Regions from separate parts of the Holzapfeliella saturejae genome, predicted to be linked through region 3. Evidence: predicted binding sites of a transcription regulator. Region 3 holds the regulator's gene; each other region holds the start of a gene.
What was found. Region 3 encodes HrcA, which represses chaperone genes, less so after heat shock. Its sites were predicted from a motif close to TTAGCACTCNNNNNNNNNGAGTGCTAA; they were not measured.
Positions count from the first base shown of each region.

Region 1: a site for HrcA is predicted at 1,374-1,400, ahead of clpP (ATP-dependent Clp endopeptidase proteolytic subunit ClpP). Genes of this name have one in related genera too.
Region 2: a site for HrcA is predicted at 5,937-5,963, ahead of groES (co-chaperone GroES). Genes of this name have one in related genera too.

Region 1 covers NZ_JAWMWG010000001.1:648,585-655,769, forward strand. Annotated here, with positions in the region: gene whiA (DNA-binding protein WhiA) at 1-255, shown strand, start outside; gene R4Y45_RS03145 (MarR family winged helix-turn-helix transcriptional regulator) at 273-716, shown strand; gene clpP (ATP-dependent Clp endopeptidase proteolytic subunit ClpP) at 768-1,349, opposite strand; gene R4Y45_RS03155 (ABC transporter substrate-binding protein/permease) at 1,563-3,023, shown strand; gene R4Y45_RS03160 (amino acid ABC transporter ATP-binding protein) at 3,023-3,766, shown strand; gene R4Y45_RS03165 (FAD/NAD(P)-binding protein) at 3,811-5,622, opposite strand; tRNA gene R4Y45_RS03170 (tRNA-Arg) at 5,733-5,804, opposite strand; gene R4Y45_RS03175 (sugar-binding transcriptional regulator) at 6,011-7,042, shown strand; gene gap (type I glyceraldehyde-3-phosphate dehydrogenase) at 7,088-7,185, shown strand, end outside.
Region 2 covers NZ_JAWMWG010000001.1:577,663-584,847, forward strand. Annotated here, with positions in the region: gene tsaD (tRNA (adenosine(37)-N6)-threonylcarbamoyltransferase complex transferase subunit TsaD) at 1-996, shown strand, start outside; gene R4Y45_RS02840 (hypothetical protein) at 1,187-2,875, shown strand; gene R4Y45_RS02845 (DUF1430 domain-containing protein) at 2,872-3,201, shown strand; gene R4Y45_RS02850 (ABC transporter ATP-binding protein) at 3,204-3,842, shown strand; gene R4Y45_RS02855 (ABC transporter ATP-binding protein) at 3,873-5,795, opposite strand; gene groES (co-chaperone GroES) at 5,985-6,269, shown strand; gene groL (chaperonin GroEL) at 6,293-7,185, shown strand, end outside.
Region 3 covers NZ_JAWMWG010000001.1:942,047-949,231, reverse strand. Annotated here, with positions in the region: partial or broken gene infB (translation initiation factor IF-2) at 1-492, shown strand, start outside; gene rbfA (30S ribosome-binding factor RbfA) at 507-854, shown strand; gene truB (tRNA pseudouridine(55) synthase TruB) at 907-1,809, shown strand; gene ribF (riboflavin biosynthesis protein RibF) at 1,832-2,776, shown strand; gene hrcA (heat-inducible transcriptional repressor HrcA) at 2,879-3,934, shown strand; gene grpE (nucleotide exchange factor GrpE) at 3,946-4,500, shown strand; gene dnaK (molecular chaperone DnaK) at 4,527-6,362, shown strand; partial or broken gene dnaJ (molecular chaperone DnaJ) at 6,431-7,185, shown strand, end outside.

The DNA.
Region 1 (7,185 bases), 290 kb from region 3:
GATACTGCTAATCTTAAAAAGACAGCTAATGCTGCTGCTAGACAAGTTGAAAATATCACTTTAATTGAAGAAACATATGGATTAGAAATGTTGCCAGAAAAATTACAAGTTTTGGCTTCATTTAGGATGAAAAATCAGGAGATGTCATTAAAAGAATTAGCCGCAAAAATTCCAGACGGTCCAATTTCAAAATCTGGAATCAATCATCGATTTAAAAAATTGAATGATATTGCGGACAAGATAAGAACAGAATAAAAATTGGAGAATCAAATATGGACAATGAAATTATTCTAGGAGAGCAATTATGCTTTTCAATTTATCAAGCTGATAAATTTTTTAAACGATTTTATTCAAAGGCACTAGAGCCTTTTAATTTAACTTATGCACAATACATTGTTATGCTTGCTTTATACGAGCATGAATCGATGTCTGTGAAAGAATTAGGCGAGAATGTCGGTCTTGACAGTGGGACTTTAACGCCGTTATTAAGAAGACTTGAAAAACTAGATTGGGTTAAGCGTCGACATTCTGCAGAAGATGAACGTCGTTTGGTCTTAACCCCGACAGATTCAGCTGTTGAAAAACGTCAGGAACTATATGATCATCTTAACTTTTGTTTGAGTAAGTTAGATTTAACACCTGAACAATACAAGACATTAAGAGAGACAATGACACAATTAGGGTCAAAGCTGTCTTCAATTAGTTTTGAGATATAAAAAATACGCCTCATTTAATGAGGCGTATTTTTTTGAGTTTGGTTAACTTAACTAACGTTTGTTAGTCATGATTTCATCAATTAAACCGTATTCTTTTGCTTCTGGAGCAGTTAGATAATGATCACGTTCAGTATCTTTTTGGATAGTTTCAATATCTTGTCCAGTCGCATCAGCTAAAATTTTGTTCATTTTTTTACGTGTTTTTAAAATTTCTTCAGCGGCAATTTCAATTTCAGTAGCTTGTCCTTGCGCACCACCAAGAGGTTGGTGAATTAAAACTGTTGAGTTAGGTAAAGCAAAACGTTTACCTTTTGTTCCACCTGCAAGTAGGACACTGGCCATTGATGCAGCCATACCTGTTGCAATTGTTTGAACATCAGATTTAATAAAGTTCATGGTATCTAAGATAGCTAATCCAGATGTAATCACCCCACCAGGTGAGTTAATATAGATAGAAATATCTTTTTCTGAATCTTGTGCATCTAAGAAAAGTAATTGTGAAATAATTGAGTTAGCCATTTGGTCGTTAACTTCTCCAGATAGCATGATAATGCGATCTTTTAGTAAACGAGAATAAATATCGTAAGAACGTTCACCACGAGAAGTTTGTTCAATAACTGTTGGTATAAGCATATTTTAAGTGCCTCCTTTTAGTAATTAGCACTCTTTTAAGTACTGTGCTAATTTAATCATAAAATAAGCATAAGGTCAATATGAAAAGCGTAACTTTGCATAGGCAAAAGGGCGCATACCCAAATTAAACTGGCGTTTTAATACTAAAATATGATATCTTAAAATTATATTAAGTATTATACTAAAAACATTATTTGTGTGAGAGGGTTTACAATGAAAAGCAAAATTATGCTAGTTGTGATGAGCTTGGCACTCTTAGTGAGTGGTCTTTTTATGACCAGTCATCAAGAAACTGTCAAAGCCGAAGAAAAAAAAGTTTACCAAATCGGAACGGATGTCACCTATCCACCTTTTGAATTTTCAAATTCAAATAACACAGAATACATAGGAATCGATATTGACATTATAAAAGCTGTGGCGAAAGCTGAAAATTTTGAAGTTAAAATTTTACCACTCGGATTTAGTGCAGCAGTTCAAGCGCTTGATACTGGTCAAGTAGATGGCTTGATTGCAGGAACAACAATTACAGCTGATCGCGAAAAGAAAATGGATTTTGGGACACCGTATTTTAATACGGGGGCTGTTTTTGTAACTGCCCAAAGCAATGATGCCATTAAATCTATGGAAGATGCTAGAGGTAAGCGTGTAGCTGTTAAAACGGGTACAGCTGCAGCAAACTATGGTATGGAACAAGCTAAAAAGTATGGATTTACAGTTGTGACATTCGATGATACTAATTCCATGTATCAAGATGTTTTGACGGGAAATTCAGCTGGATTATTTGAAGATATGCCAGTTATTACTTATGCTATCAATCAAGGAACAGCATTGAAAGTTTCTTCAGAAGCTAATACGACTGGCCAATATGGATTTTCAGTTAAAAAGGGTGAAAATCCTGAATTACTAGCAGCCTTTAACCGTGGACTTGAAAAAATCAAACAAAGCGGTGAATATGATCAAATCATTTCACGTTACTTAGGAAATGATGCCTTGGCCCTACAAAAACAACAAAAAGAAAGTGAAAGTACTTTTGGTGGATTACTTAAAGTTAATGGCTCAGCTTTGCTTGATGGACTGAAAGAAACCATGATTTTAACGGTAATGGCAATTTTCTTTGCGACCATCTTTGGTATTATCTTTGGTTTAATGGGCGTTGTTCCAAGTAAAATTTTAAACGGAATTTCAACAACAGTGATTTACATTTTCCGTGGTTTACCATTGCTAGTTTTAGCGTTATTCATTTATACAGGTATTCCAAGTTTAACAGGGGTTAGAATTCCCGCTGTTGTTGCCGGAATTATTACCTTAATGTTTAATGAAGGGGCTTATACTGCAGCCTTTATTGCAGGAGGAATTAAATCTGTTGATAAGGGACAAATGGAAGCGGCACGTTCACTTGGATTGCCATTTGGTAAAGCCATGAGACGAGTTGTTTTACCACAAGGAATTAAATTGATTATTCCATCATTTATTAACCAATTTATTATCACATTGAAAGATACGTCAATTTTATCAATTATTGGATTAGTTGAATTAACCCAAACAGGTAAAATCATTATTGCCAGAAACCTTGAAGGATTCAAAGTTTGGGCAATCATTGCACTCATTTACTTAGTGATTATTACCTTGTTAACATGGGCTTCTAACTATATGGAAAGAAGGTTGAACAAATAATGGTTAAATCAAGCGAAAATATTATTAAAGTTCGTGACTTACAAAAAAGTTACGGTGACAATCACGTCATTAAAGGCGTTGATTTAGACGTTAAACGTAACCAAGTTGTGGTTATTATTGGACCTTCTGGATCGGGTAAGAGTACCTTTTTAAGAATGTTAAACCATTTAGAAGAACCAACTGGTGGCAATATTAACATTGATGGTCATGATTTAAACAGTAAAGAAACTGACATCAATAAAGTCCGTGAAAAAATCGGAATGGTATTTCAACACTTTAACTTATTTAACAACCTAAACGTGATTGACAACTTAACTTTAGCACCAAGAGAACTTGGCTTAATGAGTCAAGAAGAAGCTGAAAAGAAAGCGCGTCAATACTTAAAACGTGTTGGATTAAGTGATAAAGCAGAAGTTAAGGTAGATTCTTTATCAGGTGGACAAAAACAACGTGTGGCGATTGCTCGTTCACTTGTGATGAATCCAGATGTGATGCTTTTTGACGAACCAACGAGTGCATTAGATCCTGAAATGGTTGGCGACGTTTTAGGCGTGATGAAAGATGTGGCTAAAGAAGGCATGACCATGCTTGTGGTTACTCACGAGATGGGATTTGCTAAAGAAGTGGCAGATCATGTGTTATTCTTTGATCAGGGACATATTATTGAGCAGGGAACACCTGAACAAATCTTTGACCATCCACAACACAAACGAACACAAGACTTTTTATCAAAAGTACTATAATTAAAAAAAGCTAACGCAAAAGATGCGTTAGCTTTTTTTAGTGACTAATAATTGATGTTGGTAATAAGTGCTTTAATCATTTCTCGGCTTTCATTGAGGAAGAAATTATGAGGTGTAGTCTGGGCAACAGTTGTCGTTTGGAAATGAAGCCCTTCTGTTGGTAGTCCCCAAATAAATAAGTTTTCAATGAGTTCATCTTTTTGGTCTATAACCTGGTTAGTTTTGCGATCAACAGCAACAGCCCCTGTTTGTAAGTTATTCTCTCCAAGTGTATGTGGTTTTATGGTGTCCTCAAGTAGCTGTTGATAAACACTATCGTGAGCACTTAGTACGGATTCTTTTGGCAAACGACTTTCAATTAAAGTGGTTGCTTTAATTGAATGCCAATGGTTTTGAATCATGAATTGGTTATCAAAAGTTTTAAATTGAACAGGTGGTGCAATAAAGTGCACAATACCTGCTTTAACGAGTGCTTCTAATTCAAGTAATCGTGTTACAGCAGGACCCGCAGCCAGAAAATTGTTAAGAGATTTAAAGCTACCTAGAAATTGATTAACATAGTCTGCAGGTTCAAAAAGATTATGTTCGATGATAAAGCGAATACTTTGTCTAAGATCACGAATCATTTCAAGCGTTGTTGCAAGCGGACTAGTTTGATTGCCTTCAAGTGCTTGGGTAGCATCTGAAAGTAAGAAATTACCAATTGTTGTTGTAAAATCATCTAAGTCTTTTGGCTTAACTTCAGATTCCGGTTGCATCAAACGGCTGAAATCAAAGTCATTATCAGGTAAAAGTTTTCTTTTAAGATTATCATCGAGATGACCATTTGTTAATTGTGCTAACAAATCAGCTTTATCTAATTCAGGGAAGCTTTTACTATAGTAAATATAGGCTAAGTCTTTGATTACTCGATTAATAAAACTTTTATATGATAGGGTATGAGGACTAAGTGTTTTTAAATACGATAAAGTTAAGAATTGTGGTGTCATGGATTCATTTAAATCTTTTTCGTAATTGCCTTTTGCGTGTGAGGGATAACCTCTTCTAGAAAAGCCATACATGATAGGTTCTTGACCGCTTTTGTGATAAATATAGCGTCCTGAATCAGTTTTTGAAAAATGACCGCCTCTATCTTGAGTAAGCAATGTGACATAATCATAAAATGTGAGACCGAGTCCGCGAAGAATAACAGTCTCATTTGGTTTGATCGTGTCTAAATTAGCTAAACTAGGGTTTTTAGCAGGGATATAAGTTAAATCATTTTCAGTTGCGAATTCAGTCAGGCGACTTTCTGATTGAGTTAATGTGTTTAAAGGAAATCCTGTTGCCATAAAGACTGCAGAGAATGTATCTGTAAAACTAGAAGTTTGGACTTCAAATTGATGAAAATCAATTGGTGTAACACGCGTAACTTCTTGATTAATAAAATTAACAGAGATATCTTTTTTTGCGAGTAAGTCTACTAATTGGTGAAAGGCCCAATTAATGTAGACACCAAATAAACTTCTGGATGCATAATCAGTAGGCGTCAAATGTGTTATCTCTTTTAAGAGTATATCAGTATGTGTGTTTGACAGTGCACTGTTTTTTATAGCAAGCGAACTATGAGTTGATTTAATCCAATCAAAAAAACTAGGGGTATTGGATGTGTTTTCACTAAATAAAGTTGCTTGCCCACAAGGAGTATTCATGATTAATAAGGGGTTTTGCTTATCAATCCAAACACTTCCACCGATATCAAAGGAGTCAAAGACAATGATATCTAAAGACTTGCTAGCAAAACGATGACTAGTTAAATTGAGTTGGTCAAGTGTTGAAATCCCTCGAGGGCCAGCCCCAACAATTGCAATTTTCATAATTAAACCTACTTTCTAATATCCTAAGTAATAATCATTTTTATCGTAACATTTTTGGGTAAATAAAAAACCATAAAGCATTCAATTTACAATGCTTTATGGTTTGAAGATGCACCTCCTGGGAGTCGAACCCAGATTTCAAGAACCGGAATCTTGCGTGCGATCCATTACACTAAAGGTGCGACACAATGAGAATTATAACAATAAAATTATAAATAGCCAACAAATTAAAAAATAAAGTTTTCACTTGAAAACAAAATTTATAGTTGGTATACTTTATTTGTCGAATGAGGGAGATAGCAAAAAAGCTACTTCTTAATTTTTTGAAATTGATGGGTCACTTAACGACATTAAAGGGACGTTTTGAGACCCAAAAGGAGTGTCATTCATGTTAAATAATTTATCGTGGATAGAGAATATCGCTCCGGATTTCTTAAAAGTCATTCGACAGCGATATGAAATTTTACAACAAATTTCATGGCTTTCACCAGTTGGTAGACGATCTTTAGCAATTAAACTTGGGCTATCCGAACGCAGTATGCGAACGGAAACCGAATACTTAAAGCAAGTTGGTTTGATTGATATTGGACGTCGTGGAATGACTCTGACTGAAAAAGGTGAGCAGACATTAGAACAGTTGGCACCAGTTATTGCAAAAGTCTATAACGTGAGTCAAATTGAGTCTGATTTAGCTGCCCATCTTCAGATAGCTCGAGCGGTAATTGTACCAGGTAACACTGATGTTCAACCGCATCTATCTAAGTCACTAGGAGATGCTTTAAACGACGCATTGAAGCTGTTACTGCCACTAGGTCGTAACATTATCACTGTTTTTGGCGGTGTAACAATGTCGAGTGTCGCTTCTCAACTTTCCCCAACATTGAATCGACATCGTGATTTGCTTTTTGTTCCTGGAAGAGGGGGCTTAGGTGAATCAGTTGAAATTCAAAGTAATACCGTTTGTCAAATGATGGCAAATAGTACACATTCACATTACCGGACTTTGTACTTACCAGAAAACGTAAGTTCAGAGGCAATGAAGTCTTTAATTAAAGATGAAAATATCGGAGATGTGTTAGACTTTATTTCAAATAGTGATGCTGTGATTCATAGTATTGGTGATGCTCAGATTATGGCTAAACGTCGAGGACTTAGTCTAGAGACAAGGTCAATGCTGACAGATAAAAAAGCCGTTGCTGAATGCTTTGGGTATTTCTTCAATCAGCAAAGTCAAATGATTTACAAGATACCAAGAATTGGTTTGCAATTAGAGGATCTTAATCGAATACCCCGTGTGTTTGCCGTAGCTGCTGGCCAAAGTAAGGCTTTAGCTATCGAAGCATACATGAAACATGCACCTAGTCAGTCGTGGTTAATCACTGACGAAGGTGCCGCTAACTCGATTTTAAAAGGGAAATAATGCCCCTTTAAAATAATTTTACATAATTCCTAAGGAGGAACTGTTATGACAGTAAAAATTGGTATTAACGGATTTGGACGTATTGGTCGTTTAGCATTTCGTCGTATTCTTGAATTAAACTCAAGTGATATCGAAGTTGTTGC
Region 2 (7,185 bases), 360 kb from region 3:
ACAAGTTGTGATGAAACAAGTGTCTCAGTCATTAAAAACGGCACAGAAATTTTATCTAATATGATTGCCACACAAATTAAAAGCCATCAACGATTTGGTGGAATTGTTCCAGAAGTGGCTAGTCGCCATCATGTTGAAGTCATTACAGCTTTAACTGCTGAAGCACTTGAAGAAGCAGAGGTGACTTACCAAGATTTAGATGCTGTTGCTGTAACTAAAGGTCCAGGACTTGTCGGGGCACTTTTGATTGGGATTTCAGCAGCAAAATCGATTGCAATGGCTTATAATTTACCATTAATTGGAACTAATCATATTGCGGGACATATCAAAGCAGCTAACTTGGTCGATACGATTGAATATCCAGCCTTAGCTTTAGTAGTTTCAGGCGGACATACCGAGTTAGTCTCTATGAAAACACCTAGTGATTATGAAATCATTGGTGATACCCGAGATGATGCTGCTGGTGAATCCTATGATAAAGTCGGTCGTGTTATGGGTATCAACTATCCTGCAGGTAAAACAATTGATGAAATGGCTCATCAAGGGTCTGAAACCTTTGACTTTCCACGTGCTATGATAAAAGAGGATAATTATGATTTTAGTTTTAGCGGACTAAAAAGTGCTTTCATCAATACCGTTCATCATGCTGATCAAGTGGGTGAGACATTAGATAAAAATGACTTAGCGACAAGTTTTCAAAGTGCGGTTGTGGAGGTATTGGTTCATAAAACAGTCAAAGCGATTGCCGAATACCAACCTAAAACATTCATTTTAGCTGGAGGGGTAGCGGCTAATCAAGGATTGAGACAAGCTTTAACTGAAGCAATCAATCAGCAATATCCAGATTTAAAAGTTATTATTCCGCCACTTCGTCTATGTGGTGATAATGCGGCGATGATAGGAGCTGCAGCTTACCAACAATTTTTAGATCAAGATTTCAGTGATATGAGTTTAAATGCTGAACCAGGTCTTGAATTTCCTTATGAAGGAGAATAAAAAATAACCATCTTTTGTTGAAGAGATGGTTATTTTTTATGGCTTCAATGAACTTTTTTAAAAGAAAAATAAAGGAGTTCTAAAGGTTTTTTTAGTTTATGTATTTATTAATAAAAGTATGATAAGTTAAAAGTAATGAATTGGAGAGTCGATTCAAAAACAAAAGGGTTATATTTAGGGGGATTTTTTGATGAAGCGTTTATTTGTCTTCGTCTCGTTTTTATGTTTGTCTATTTTTTTAGCATTTTCGATTAATGCTAGTAAAGAAGTGCTTTATTATGCGGATTATCCAAGTGTCATAGTTAAGGGTCTTTCTAAGACAAAAGAAGTTGCAAATCGAGAAAAATTAGTCAATCAATTGCAACAATTAGGACAAGAGAGTAATAGTTTGATAGCAAGAAGAGTTGTAGCACCCAATGATCAAGGGGTGCAGCGGTTTACATACGATCCTTATGGTACTGGGAGTCTACCTGTTGGACTTAATCGGGCTACTCAAGAAGAAGCAAATTCTAGTAGTTTAGCTAACAGTTATTTAATTGTTTCAGGTAGTTTAACGGCAAGACAACTAGAGCAAAAAATGAATGAATCAGGGTATGAAACAAAATCATATGAAGGGAATCGAAATCTTTTTGATAATATTTTATATGTATCAATTAATGAAACAACATTTATTTCATTATTAATCTTCGTTCTGACTTTTATTGGCACTTCATTAGTAGTTAGAATTAAAAGATTAAGATATGCAGGAATTGAACTTGTTTCAGGGAAGTCAATTTTGAAAATTGTAATCAAGCCGGTTCATGATGATTTTCTAACGATTATGGGCAGTATAATTTTAACGACAAGTCTAGGATTTGGCTTATTAAGTTATTTACATGTCTTTTCTTGGAAATTGCTTGGACTATTAACTGTGACGTTATTAACTTATGGAACAATATTACTATTTTTATCGATTATATTAACTTTAATCGAAATTTTGAGTTTAAAGAGATCATCCTTAATGAGGGTTATAAAAGGCAGCTTACCGACTAAATCATTAATGGCAACTATGTTAGTCAGTCAATTTTTATCTATTATGATGTTGATTTTGGTGATGATATTTGGGTTGAAATTTTATAGCGATTATCAGGATTTAGCTAAATCAGAGCAAAAGTGGGAACAATATCCAAATTATTATAATGCGACGTTTGGACTAGGTGGAGGAGAAGAGGATATTATTAAATATTATACACCGTTTCAAGAGTTGGCCACAGATGCTATAACTAATCATGATGCAATATTAATCAAAAAGAATTATCAACAACCTAAGACTATGGAACAACAAATGGCAGTTATGGAAGATAAATCAAGAATTGAGTCTTTGTATGTTAATCTTAATTATTTGAATCATGAAGATATTGAAATAGGCTCAGAATTTCAAAATAAGGTTAGTAACTTTCAAGAGGGTGATTTTGCTTTAGTTTTACCTAAAAAATTAACAAGTCAAAAGCAAGCTATCGTTGAAAAATATAAAGCAGAGATTCAAGATTATGCTAGTGAAACTAGCGATATCAAATCTAATAAGCTTTATTCAGTAAAAGAACCTCTTGTCGAATTTGTTGAAGATAATCAAGAGCGGTTTTTGTTTAATAAATCAAATCTTGACGGCTTACAATTTGCAATTGATCCCGTAATGGTTGTAATTAATGACAAATCTATTTCAAGATCGATGCCAAGTTACTTTTTTTGGGGTATTGGTGCCATTAACGATGTTTACTATAAAAATTACGATGAAACAATTGCGTTATTAAAAAAATATCAGGTTTATCAAGAAGTATCTTACTTAGAAAATATTAAGTTTCAATACTTAAATAATACTATGAACTTAGAGTTAAATTGATTTCAATTTTAGCTGGGGCAATTTTGGCAATTGTAACCAGTGTCATTTTGTTTAGTGCCATGAACCTGCTTTATTTTGAACAATTTAGACGAGAAATATTCATCAAGAAGATTAGTGGTCTATCTTTCTTTGAAATTCATAAAAAGTACTTAAGCTTTGAACTAGTCACGTTAGGTTTAGGAGCAGGAATCCCCGTGATTTTGGGTGCTAATAGCCTAATAGCAATGGTTGCTTTAGCAGTTATGATACTAGTACTTGCTATTTTGTTATTTATTCAAAATAAAAAAGAACAACAAACGGCAATGACAGTAATGAAGGGAAAATAAGAATGATAAAAGTTGAAAATGTTACAAAAGATTTTGATAATCGTGAATTGTTTACGAATTTAAATTTGAATTTTGAAAAAGGAAAAGTCTATGCGTTAATTGGTCCCAGTGGAAGTGGTAAAACAACACTACTTAATATGATTGGTCATCTTGAAAAAATTACGAGTGGCGACGTTATTTATAATGGGAAGTCATTGAAATCAATTTCAGCACATCGTTATTTTAGAAACGAGTTAGGCTACTTATTTCAAAATTTTGGTTTATTAGAAGCACAATCAATTAAAGATAATTTAGATTTAGGACTTGTTGGACAAAAAGTTAAAAAACAAGAACGAATTGAACGACAAAAATTAGCTTTAAAACAAGTTAATTTAAGTTATCTTGACTTGAATCAAAAAATATTTGAATTATCTGGCGGGGAAGCCCAGCGTGTTGCGGTCGCTAAGGTTATTTTGAAAAATCCACCACTTATTTTAGCTGACGAACCAACCGCAGCACTTGATCCAAAAAATGGACAAGAGTTGATGGACTTATTGTTATCTCTTAAAAATGAAAATCGAACAATTATCATCGCAACGCATAATCAAATGATTTGGGAAAGTGCTGATGAAGTAATTGATTTAAGAAATTATCGTAATTAAAAAAGGCGAGGACTTTTAGTCCTTGCCTTTTTATTCGTTTTCTTCTTGTTGTGTTAACCAATATTCCCAATTATCGTTTTCAGTCGATAATTTTTCATTAATTGCGTCAATTTCAGATTGGAATTCAGCCATTTTACTATAATCAGTTGCGTATTCAGGTTGAGCCATTTGTTCTTGAATAGCTTCAATCTGACTTTCATACTTTTCAATATTTTCTTCAGCTTGAGCAATCCCACGTTCAATTTTGCGAATTTCTGCTTGGCGTTTCTTTTGCATCGCATAATCTTCTTTACCACCGGTATTGCTTGATTTTACTTGTGCTTGTTGGATTTGTTCATCGGTTGGCTTGATAATCTGTTCTTTTTTCTCTAAGTAATAGTCGTAATTACCATCAAAAACATAAGCTTGATTATTTTTAACCTCAATCGTTGTGGTTGCTAGTTCATTAATAAAGTAACGGTCATGAGAAACGAATACTAATGTCCCATCAAACTCTCGTAGTGCTTTTTCAAGGACTTCTTTAGCATCAATGTCCAAGTGGTTAGTCGGTTCATCCATAATTAAAAAGTTGTGATTTTCCATCGACAATACGGTTAAGGCAAGACGAGCACGCTGTCCACCAGAAAGTTGACCGACGCTTTTTTCAATATCGTCTGCACCAAATAGAAAACTAGCCAAAACACTGCGGATTTCTTTTTCAGGTGTTAAACGATGACGATTCCAAACGGTATCAATAACTGTTTCTTTGGAATTAAATTGAGAAATTTCTTGATCATAAAAACCAGCAGAAACATTGGCACCAAATTTATAACTACCTGCAAGAGGTTCTAGTTGCTTAACGAGCGTTTTGAGTAGGGTACTTTTACCAATTCCATTAGCACCTAAGATAGCAACACGGTTGTGTTTATTAACTTGCAAGTTGATATCTTTAATCATTGGGTCGTTTTTTTCGTAACCGACACTCATATGATTAATGAGTAGGGCTTCTTTACCACTTTGCTTGTCGACATTGAATTGCATATTCATTTGACTATGATGTTTAGGGGGTTGAATACGGTCCATTTTTTCAAGTTGTTTGCGACGACTTTGAGCACGCTTGGTTGTTGAAGCACGGACAATATTTTTTTGAATAAAGTCTTCTTGCTTTTTGATTTCAGCTTGTTGTTTTTCGTAAGCTTCTTGATTTTGACGGTCCATTAATTCACGTTGTTCCACATATTTTGAGTAGTTTCCTGTAAAGTGTGTTAACTTTTTGAAACTTAATTCATAAATCTCAGTTGTAATCGCATCTAAGAAGTACTGGTCGTGAGAGACTGCCAAAATAGCACCAGAATAATTCTTTAAAAAGGTTTCAAGCCAAGTTAACGTTTCAACATCTAAGTGGTTAGTTGGTTCATCAAGAACTAATAAATCCGGTTTTTTAAGTAAGAGCTTAACAAAACCTAATCGTGTTTTTTCACCACCAGATAAAGTACTAATCTTTTGATGATACGTTGATTCATCAAATTTAAACCCATTTAAAACAGTTTTGATATCAGTTTCATAAGTGAAGCCACCATTAATTTGATAATCATACTGCATTTGATCATAGCGTTTGAGCAGTTCTTCATCAGGGTTTTCTTGCTGAGCTAACTGCTCTTGAATCGCGGTCATTTTGTTACCTAATTCAATCAAGGGTGTAAAAACTTGCAACATTTCATCCCAGATAGTTTCGTTAGTATCAAAATTATGTTCTTGTGCAATATAACCAATTTCGATATTTTTGGGCGTTGAAATATGACCAAGTGAAGGCTCTTCTTGTCCTGTAATCATTTTAAGTAGGGTACTTTTACCCGCACCGTTTGGACCAACTAGTCCAATACGGCTTTTGTTTTGGATTTCAATATCTAGGTTTTCAAATAAGACATCACTCCCAAAGTGACGTGCTAATTGTTGTCCTTGTAAGATAATCATTATTTCACCTCATTTTTCTTCACTGTTTAGCATATCATAATTCATCGTTTTATAAGGGATTTTAAAGATTTTTTAGCATTCAACTTTTTTTCTGCTAAAAACTTGCACTTTTTCATAAAGATGATATTATTTACTTAGAAGTTAGCACTTGTTTTATAAGAGTGCTAATCATTGTAGGAGGGAAATTAAATGTTAAAACCTATTGCTGATCGCGTGATTTTAAAAGTTAAAGAAGATAAAGAAGAAACCGTTGGCGGAATTGTTTTAGCAAGTAGTGCTCAAGATAAACCACAAGTCGGTGAAGTTGTCGCCGTTGGGCAAGGTGCTCGAACTCGTGAGGGTCAACGCCTCCCCTTGACTGTTAAAGTTGGAGATAACGTTTATTATGATAAATACGCAGGTACAACCCTAAAATATGAAAATGAAGATTACTTAGTATTGAAAGAAAACGATATTTTAGCAATTATTGATTAATTTTTTAATGAGGTGAAGTTAAAATGGCAAAAGAAATTAAGTTTTCAGAAGATGCACGTCGTGCAATGTTACGTGGTGTTAACAAATTAGCGGATACTGTTAAAGCAACTATTGGACCTAAAGGTCGTAACGTTGTGTTAGAAAAAAGTTATGGCTCACCAGAAATTACAAACGATGGTGTGACGATTGCAAAATCAATCGAACTGGAAGACCACTTTGAAAATATGGGAGCTAAATTGGTAGCTGAAGTGGCTTCAAAAACCAATGATATCGCCGGAGATGGAACGACAACAGCGACTGTACTAGCACAAGCAATTATTCAAGAAGGATTAAAAAATGTTACTTCTGGTGCTAACCCTGTGGGTATTCGTCAAGGGATTGAATTAGCTACTAAAAAGGCCGTTGAAGAACTACATAAAATGTCACACAAAGTGGCTAATAAAGATGAAATCGCACAAGTTGCGTCAATCTCAGCAGCTAATGAACAAGTTGGACGTCTGATTGCAGATGCGATGGAAAAAGTTGGTAATGATGGTGTTATCACAATTGAAGAATCAAAAGGTATTGAAACTGAATTAAGCGTGGTTGAAGGGATGCAATTTGATCGCGGTTATTTGTCACAATACATGGTAACTGATAACGATAAAATGGAAGCAGACCTTGATAACCCATACATTTTAGTAACTGACAAGAAAATTTCAAATATTCAAGAAATTTTGCCTCTATTGCAAGAAATTGTTCAACAAGGGAAAGCCTTGATGATTATTGCTGATGATATTGATGGGGAAGCATTGCCAACACTTGTGTTGAATAAAATTCGTGGAACTTTCAATGTTGTCGCAGTTAAGGCACCAGGTTTTGGTGATCGTCGTAAAGAGCAACTAGCTGATATTGCAGCTCTTACAGGTGCAACTGT
Region 3 (7,185 bases):
GGGGCTATTAATGAAAGTGACGTAACATTGGCTACTGCAAGTAATGCTATCGTTATCGGATTTAACGTACGTCCAACTCAACAAGTAAGAAAACAAGCAGAAACTGAAAACGTTGATATCCGTCTATACGGTGTTATCTACAAAGCTATCGATGAAATTGAATCAGCTATGAAGGGTATGTTAGATCCTGAATTCCAAGAAAAAGTTACAGGTAACTTAATTGTTCGTGAAACATTCCACGTTTCAAAACTTGGAACAATTGCAGGTGCATTCGTAACTAACGGTTCAATTCAACGTGATAGTGGTGTGAGATTAATCCGTAACGGTATCGTAATCTATGAAGGAAAACTATCTTCATTGAAACGTTTCAAAGATGATGCTAAAGAAGTTAACCAAGGCTTTGATTGTGGCTTAATGATTGAAAACTACAATGACATCAAAGTGGATGATGAAATCGAAGCTTATGTCATGGAAGAAGTTCCTGTTAAATAAAAGGGGGAATTCTAATGAAACACCGTATTGAACGTGTGCAACAAGAAATTTTACGTGAAGTAACAACAGTATTGCGTAAAAATGTTAAGGACCCTCGTGTTCAAGACGTTACAATTACTGATGTTGAACTAACAGGTGATTTATCTCAGGCTACTATTTACTATAGTATTTTGTCTGATAAAGCATCTGACAATCAAAAAGTTGAAGAAGGACTTAAAAAATCAACAGGTTTAATTCGTCATGAAGTCGGGCGTAATTTGACAACGTTTAAAGTTCCTGAATTAATCTTTAAAAAAGATGATTCTGTTGCTTATGGTGCCAAAATTGATGCTTTGATTCGTCAATTAAATCAAAAAGACTAAAAAACGCCATTTTATGGCGTTTTTTTTATAATAAAGGATGGTTAAGTAAGATATGTTAAGTGGTGTGATTGTTTTATATAAAACTAAAGGGATGACCAGTACCGATTGCGTTCGTGACATGCGTCGTGTGCTTCAAATGAAAAAAGTAGGTCATGGTGGAACACTAGACCCATCAGTAGAAGGAATTTTGCCAATTGCGATTGGGCAAGCAACTAAAATTATTGATCTTATGCAAACACATGATAAAACTTACATTGGAGAAGCTATTTTAGGGTTTGAAACGGATACCGAAGACTTAGATGGTGAAATAATCAAGACACAAGATGTTGAAGAGCCTTTTTCTGAAGAGGCTATTGAAGAAGCTATGTCTAAATTAACAGGAGAAGTTGAGCAACTCCCCCCAATGTATTCTTCAGTTAAAGTTAAAGGTCGCCGTTTATATGACTATGCTCGAAATAATATTCCAGTAGAACGTCCAGTACGTCATATTCATGTTTCTAAATATGTCAAAATTGGGCAATCAACTTACGACGAAGCTAACAAACAACAACGTTTTAAGTTTGAAATTACTTGTTCTAAAGGAACTTATGTTAGAACGCTAATTAAACAATTGGGCGATATTTTAGGTGGTCCTGCTGTTATGAGTTCACTAACGCGAGCAAAAAGTGCTGGATTTGGTTTAAAAGATGCTGTTTTACTTGAAACATTGAAAGAAAATCCTGAAAAAGCAGTTGATTATGTAGTCCCATTAGAACGTTTTTTTGAAGAGCAGCCAGCTTATCAGCTTAGTGATAAAGAATTTGAAATGGTACAAAACGGTGCCAAACTAAAATTCCCAATTGATGTTGAACGTTTATGCTTGTATCATAATCGCAAGATTAAAGCTATTTACAAAAAAGATGTGAAACATCCACCGCTTTATCGTCCAGAAATGATGTTGCTTCAAAATAGTTAAAAAAATGTAGAGGAGGAGCATGATGCATACTTATCAACTCAATTATCCAATTGAATCTCAAGTCGTTGAGACCCAAGGTATTGTATTAGTACTTGGTTTTTTTGATGGTGTTCATTTAGGACATCGCCAATTACTTGAAACCGGGAAAAAAGTAGCTACTGAAAAAGGTCTGAAATTAGCAGTGATGACTATGAATGCACATCCTAGCCAGATTTATGGACCAACAGATGTGTCTGTGCCATTACTTACAACGACCGCTGAAAAAACGGAACTAATGGCCCAACTTGGAGTAGATATCCTGTATATTGGCAATTTCAATGGCCCTTTAGCTAAAGTTCAACCGCAAGATTTTGTTGATGAAGTTTTAAGTCAATTAAACGTTAAGGCAGTCGTAGCTGGCTTTGACTATACTTTTGGTAAAAAAGAAGTAGCGAATATGTCACTACTCAAACAGTTAGCAAAAGATAAATTTGAAGTTTATGAAGTCCCCAGTTATAACCAAGATGGTCAAAAAGTGAGCTCAACTCGGATTCGTCATTTGATTGAACAAGGTGATGTGGATCAGGCTAATACGTTATTAAATTCAATTTATCAAACGTCTGGCAAAGTCATTCACGGGTTCAAGCGTGGCCGTCAATTAGGTTTTCCAACTGCTAATATTGACTCCAATGCTAAAAAAGTAGGCTTAGCTTCAGGGGCTTATACTGTTAAGTTGAAAGTCCATGGTCAGTGGTATCAAGGAATGGCCAGTGTTGGATATAATATTACATTTGATGATGTGAAAGACTTATCGGTCGAAGTTAATATTTTTGATTTTGATGAAGATATTTATGATGAAATGGTGGAAGTAAAGTGGTATCACTATCTTCGCCCAGAGGAAAAATATTCATCAATTGAAGCTTTGATTGACCAATTAAATCAAGATGAAATTGATAGTAGGGCCTATTTTAAAGCTTTAGAGAAATAGTTTGATATTTTTAGCTGTCGTCTTGACATTCTGCTAGTTAGTTGTTATATTCTAATAGTTAGCACTCGTAATTTAATAGTGCTAATTCGAAGAGGTGACACTATGTTATCAAAACGACAGGAACTTATACTTAAGATGATTATCAATGTTTTTAATAAGACTCAACAGCCCGTTGGTTCTAAAACATTGATGGATGAACTCACGATTCAAGTTTCTTCTGCTACCATTCGTAATGAAATGGCGAAGTTAGAAGAACTTGGATTAATTGAAAAAACACATTCATCTTCAGGACGTGTCCCATCTAATCAGGGATATCGTTATTATCTAGATTATTTATTACAGCCAACAGATATGCCAGAAAATTTGCATGAAAAACTGCAAATGAACTTTAATCATCAGTTTCAAAAAATTGATGATATTGTATCTCGTTCGGCAAAAATATTATCTGATTTGACTAGTTATACTGCTTTTGTAGCTAGTCCTGAGATTCAGTTTTGCAGAATTACTGAATTTCGCATTGTGCCACTTTCTAATCATCAAATGATGGCCATTCTAGTAACCAGCGATGGCGATGTTAAAAATCAGCTTTATCGTTTACCTGATGATGTATCAGGTGGTGAACTAGAAGCATTAGTCGAAAAAATTAATACAGCCGTCAAAGGCAAAACACTTCATGAAGTCTCAGGTTATTCTTCTGAACAATTCATGTCTATCTTAGGTGTGAAAGAAGATACAGCAAGTTTAATTTTACTTCAGCTATTAAAAGATGTGTTTAAGCCAACGGAAACGGATCAATTATTTGTTAATGGCGAATTGAATTTATTGAATAACTATTCTAGTTTCGATGACTTAGATAATTTGAAATCACTTTATCAATTACTTAGTCATCCTGAAATATTTTCAGATTTAATTCACGAAAATAGTTTAAATAATCCCGCATTTTCTGTTCATGTTCGCCTAGGAGATGAACTGCCACTGGACTTATTAAAGGATTACAGTTTACTAACTGCCACTTATGAAGTCGGTGATTTTGGAAATGGAATTGTGGCTTTACTCGGGCCAACAAATATGCCGTATTCACAGATGATTAGTCTGATGAACTACTTCAAAGAAGAACTGGCTGACCAGCTACTGGATTATTACAGCAAGTTTAGATAAGGAGGATGACAGTGTCTAACGAAGAAAAAGATATTAAACAAGAAAATACAACCGAAGAACCCGTTGAAGAAACAACTGAAGATGTTGTTGAAAATGAAGAAGTGGAAACAACTGATTCAGAAGTTGAAAAACTTCAACAAGAGCTTGAAGAAGCACAAGATAAATACTTACGCTCACAAGCTGAAATCCAAAATATTCAAACTCGTCAACAAAAAGAACTGGCACAATTTAGTAAATATGAAGGTCAAAGCCTTGCAAAAGAAATTTTGCCTGCTTTAGACAATTTACAAAGAGCCCTACAAGTTCAAGCTGACGATGAGGCTTCAAGCCAATTGAAAAAAGGGATTGAATTAACTTACAACGCTTTAATGAAAGCTTTAAATGATAAAGGAATCACAGAAGTTGAAGCACAAGGTGCACCTTTTGATCCAAATTATCACCAAGCGGTTCAAACAGTTGAAGCAACTGAAGACCATCCAAAAGATACAGTTGTGGAAGTTTACCAGCCTGGATACTTATTTAAAGATCGTATTTTAAGACCTGCAATGGTTAGCGTTGCAAACTAAGAAATTTGAAAGGAAGTTATTGATTTATGTCAAAAGTTATTGGTATTGATTTAGGAACAACTAACTCAGCAGTTGCTGTTTTAGAAGGTAAAGAACCAAAAATTATTGCAAACCCAGAAGGTAACCGTACAACTCCTTCTGTCGTTGCTTTTAAAGATGGTGAAATTCAAGTTGGGGAAGTTGCTAAAAGACAAGCAATTACAAACCCAGATACAATTTCTTCTATCAAACGTCACATTGGTGAAGCAGGTTACAAAGTAACTGTTGGCGACAAGTCATACACACCACAAGAAATTTCAGCAATGATTTTACAACACATCAAAAAATTCAGTGAAGATTACCTAGGTGAAGAAGTAACAGAAGCTGTTATTACAGTACCTGCATACTTCAACGATTCACAAAGACAAGCAACAAAAGATGCTGGTAAAATTGCTGGTTTAGATGTTAAACGTATTGTTAATGAACCAACTGCTAGTGCTTTAGCTTATGGTTTAGATAAAGCTGAAGAAGACGAAAAAATCCTTGTTTATGACTTGGGTGGTGGTACATTTGACGTTTCTATCCTTGAATTAGGTGACGGCGTATTCCAAGTGCTTTCAACAAACGGTGACACTCACTTAGGTGGGGACGACTTTGACGAAGCAATCATGGATTGGTTGATTGCACAATTCAAAGACGAAAACGGTATTGACTTATCTAAAGATAAAATGGCATTACAACGTCTAAAAGATGCAGCTGAAAAAGCTAAAAAAGACTTATCAGGTGTAACAACAACTCAAATTAGCTTGCCATTTATCTCAGCTGGTGAAGCAGGTCCATTACACTTAGAAACAACCTTAACTCGTGCTAAATTCGATGAAATCACAGCTGAACTAGTTGAAAGAACAAAAATCCCAGTTGAAAACGCATTAAAAGATGCTGGTCTTTCAAAAGATGAAGTGGATAAAGTTATCCTAAACGGTGGATCAACACGTATCCTTTCAGTTCAAAAAGCTGTTGAAGACTGGACAGGTAAAAAACCTGATCACTCAATTAACCCTGATGAAGCCGTTGCTTTAGGTGCTGCTGTTCAAGGTGGTGTGATTTCAGGTGACGTTAAAGATGTTGTGCTTCTTGACGTAACACCATTATCACTAGGTATTGAAACAATGGGTGGCGTTTCAACTAAATTAATTGAACGTAATACAACAATCCCTACAAGTAAATCACAAGTCTTCTCAACAGCTGCTGACAACCAACCAGCCGTAGACATTCATGTTCTTCAAGGTGAACGTCCAATGGCTGCTGATAACAAGACTTTAGGTCGTTTCCAATTAACAGATATTCCACCAGCACCACGTGGTGTTCCTCAAATCGAAGTTAAATTTGACATCGATAAAAACGGTATTGTAAATGTATCTGCTAAAGACTTAGGTACACAAAAAGAACAAAAGATTACAATCCAAAGTTCATCAGGTCTATCAGATGAAGAAATCGAACGTATGACAAAAGATGCTGAAGAAAATGCTGAAGCAGATAAAAAACGTAAAGAAGAAGTAGACTTACGTAATGAAGTTGATCAATTAATCTTTACAACTGATAAGACATTGAAAGAATTAGATGGCAAAGTTTCTGAAGAAGAAGTTTCAAAAGCTAAAGAAGCTAAAGAAGCTTTAGAAAAAGCACAATCTGATAATGACTTAGAAGCAATGAAAGCTAAAAAAGATGAATTGAACCAAATCGTTCAAGATTTAACAACAAAAATATACCAACAAGCACAAGAAGCTCAACAAGCTCAAGGTGGCGAACAATCAGGTCAATCAAACAACGATGACACCGTAGATGGTGACTTCCGTGAAGTAGACCCTGATAAAGATAAATAACAATTACGATGAAAAAGTCAAATTGTCAATTTGACTTTTTTCATTTATAGAAATGAAAGAGGAATTTTATGGCACAACAACGAGATTACTATGAAGTCCTGGGTCTTTCTAAAAATGCATCAGAAGCCGAAATAAAAAAAGCTTATCGTAAACTATCTAAAAAATACCACCCAGATTTGAATGATTCTGCAGATGCTGAAGAAAAGTTCAAAGAAGTTAGTGAAGCTTATGAAGTCTTGAGTGACTCTCAAAAACGTGCTGCTTATGACAATTATGGTCATGCAGGAGTTAATGGTGGTGCTCAAGGTGGAGCTGGTGGTTTTGGTGGCGAAGCCAAGGCTTTGGCGGTTTTGAAGATATCTTTAGTCAATTCTTCGGTGGTGGAGCTGGCGGCGGCCGTGCCCAAGATCCAACTGCACCTCGAAAAGGACATGATTTAGATTACACCATGACGCTTGAATTTGAAGAAGCCATTTTTGGTAAGAAAACAAACGTCACATACGATCGTGATGAAACATGTAAAACATGTGATGGTAATGGTGCAAAACCAGGTACTTCAACCAAAACTTGTCAAAAATGTCACGGTTCAGGTTATATGACCGTAGATCGTCAAACAATGCTTGGTATGGTTCGTCAACAAGTTGCTTGTGATGAATGTCACGGTCAAGGTGTAATTATTGAAACACCTTGTGAAGACTGTCATGGTAAAGGAACAACTAAACAAAGACATACTGTTGAAGTTAATATTCCAGCAGGTGTTGACCAAGGCCAACAAATTCACTTAACTGGTCAAGGTGAAGCAGGAGCTAATGGTGGTCCTTAC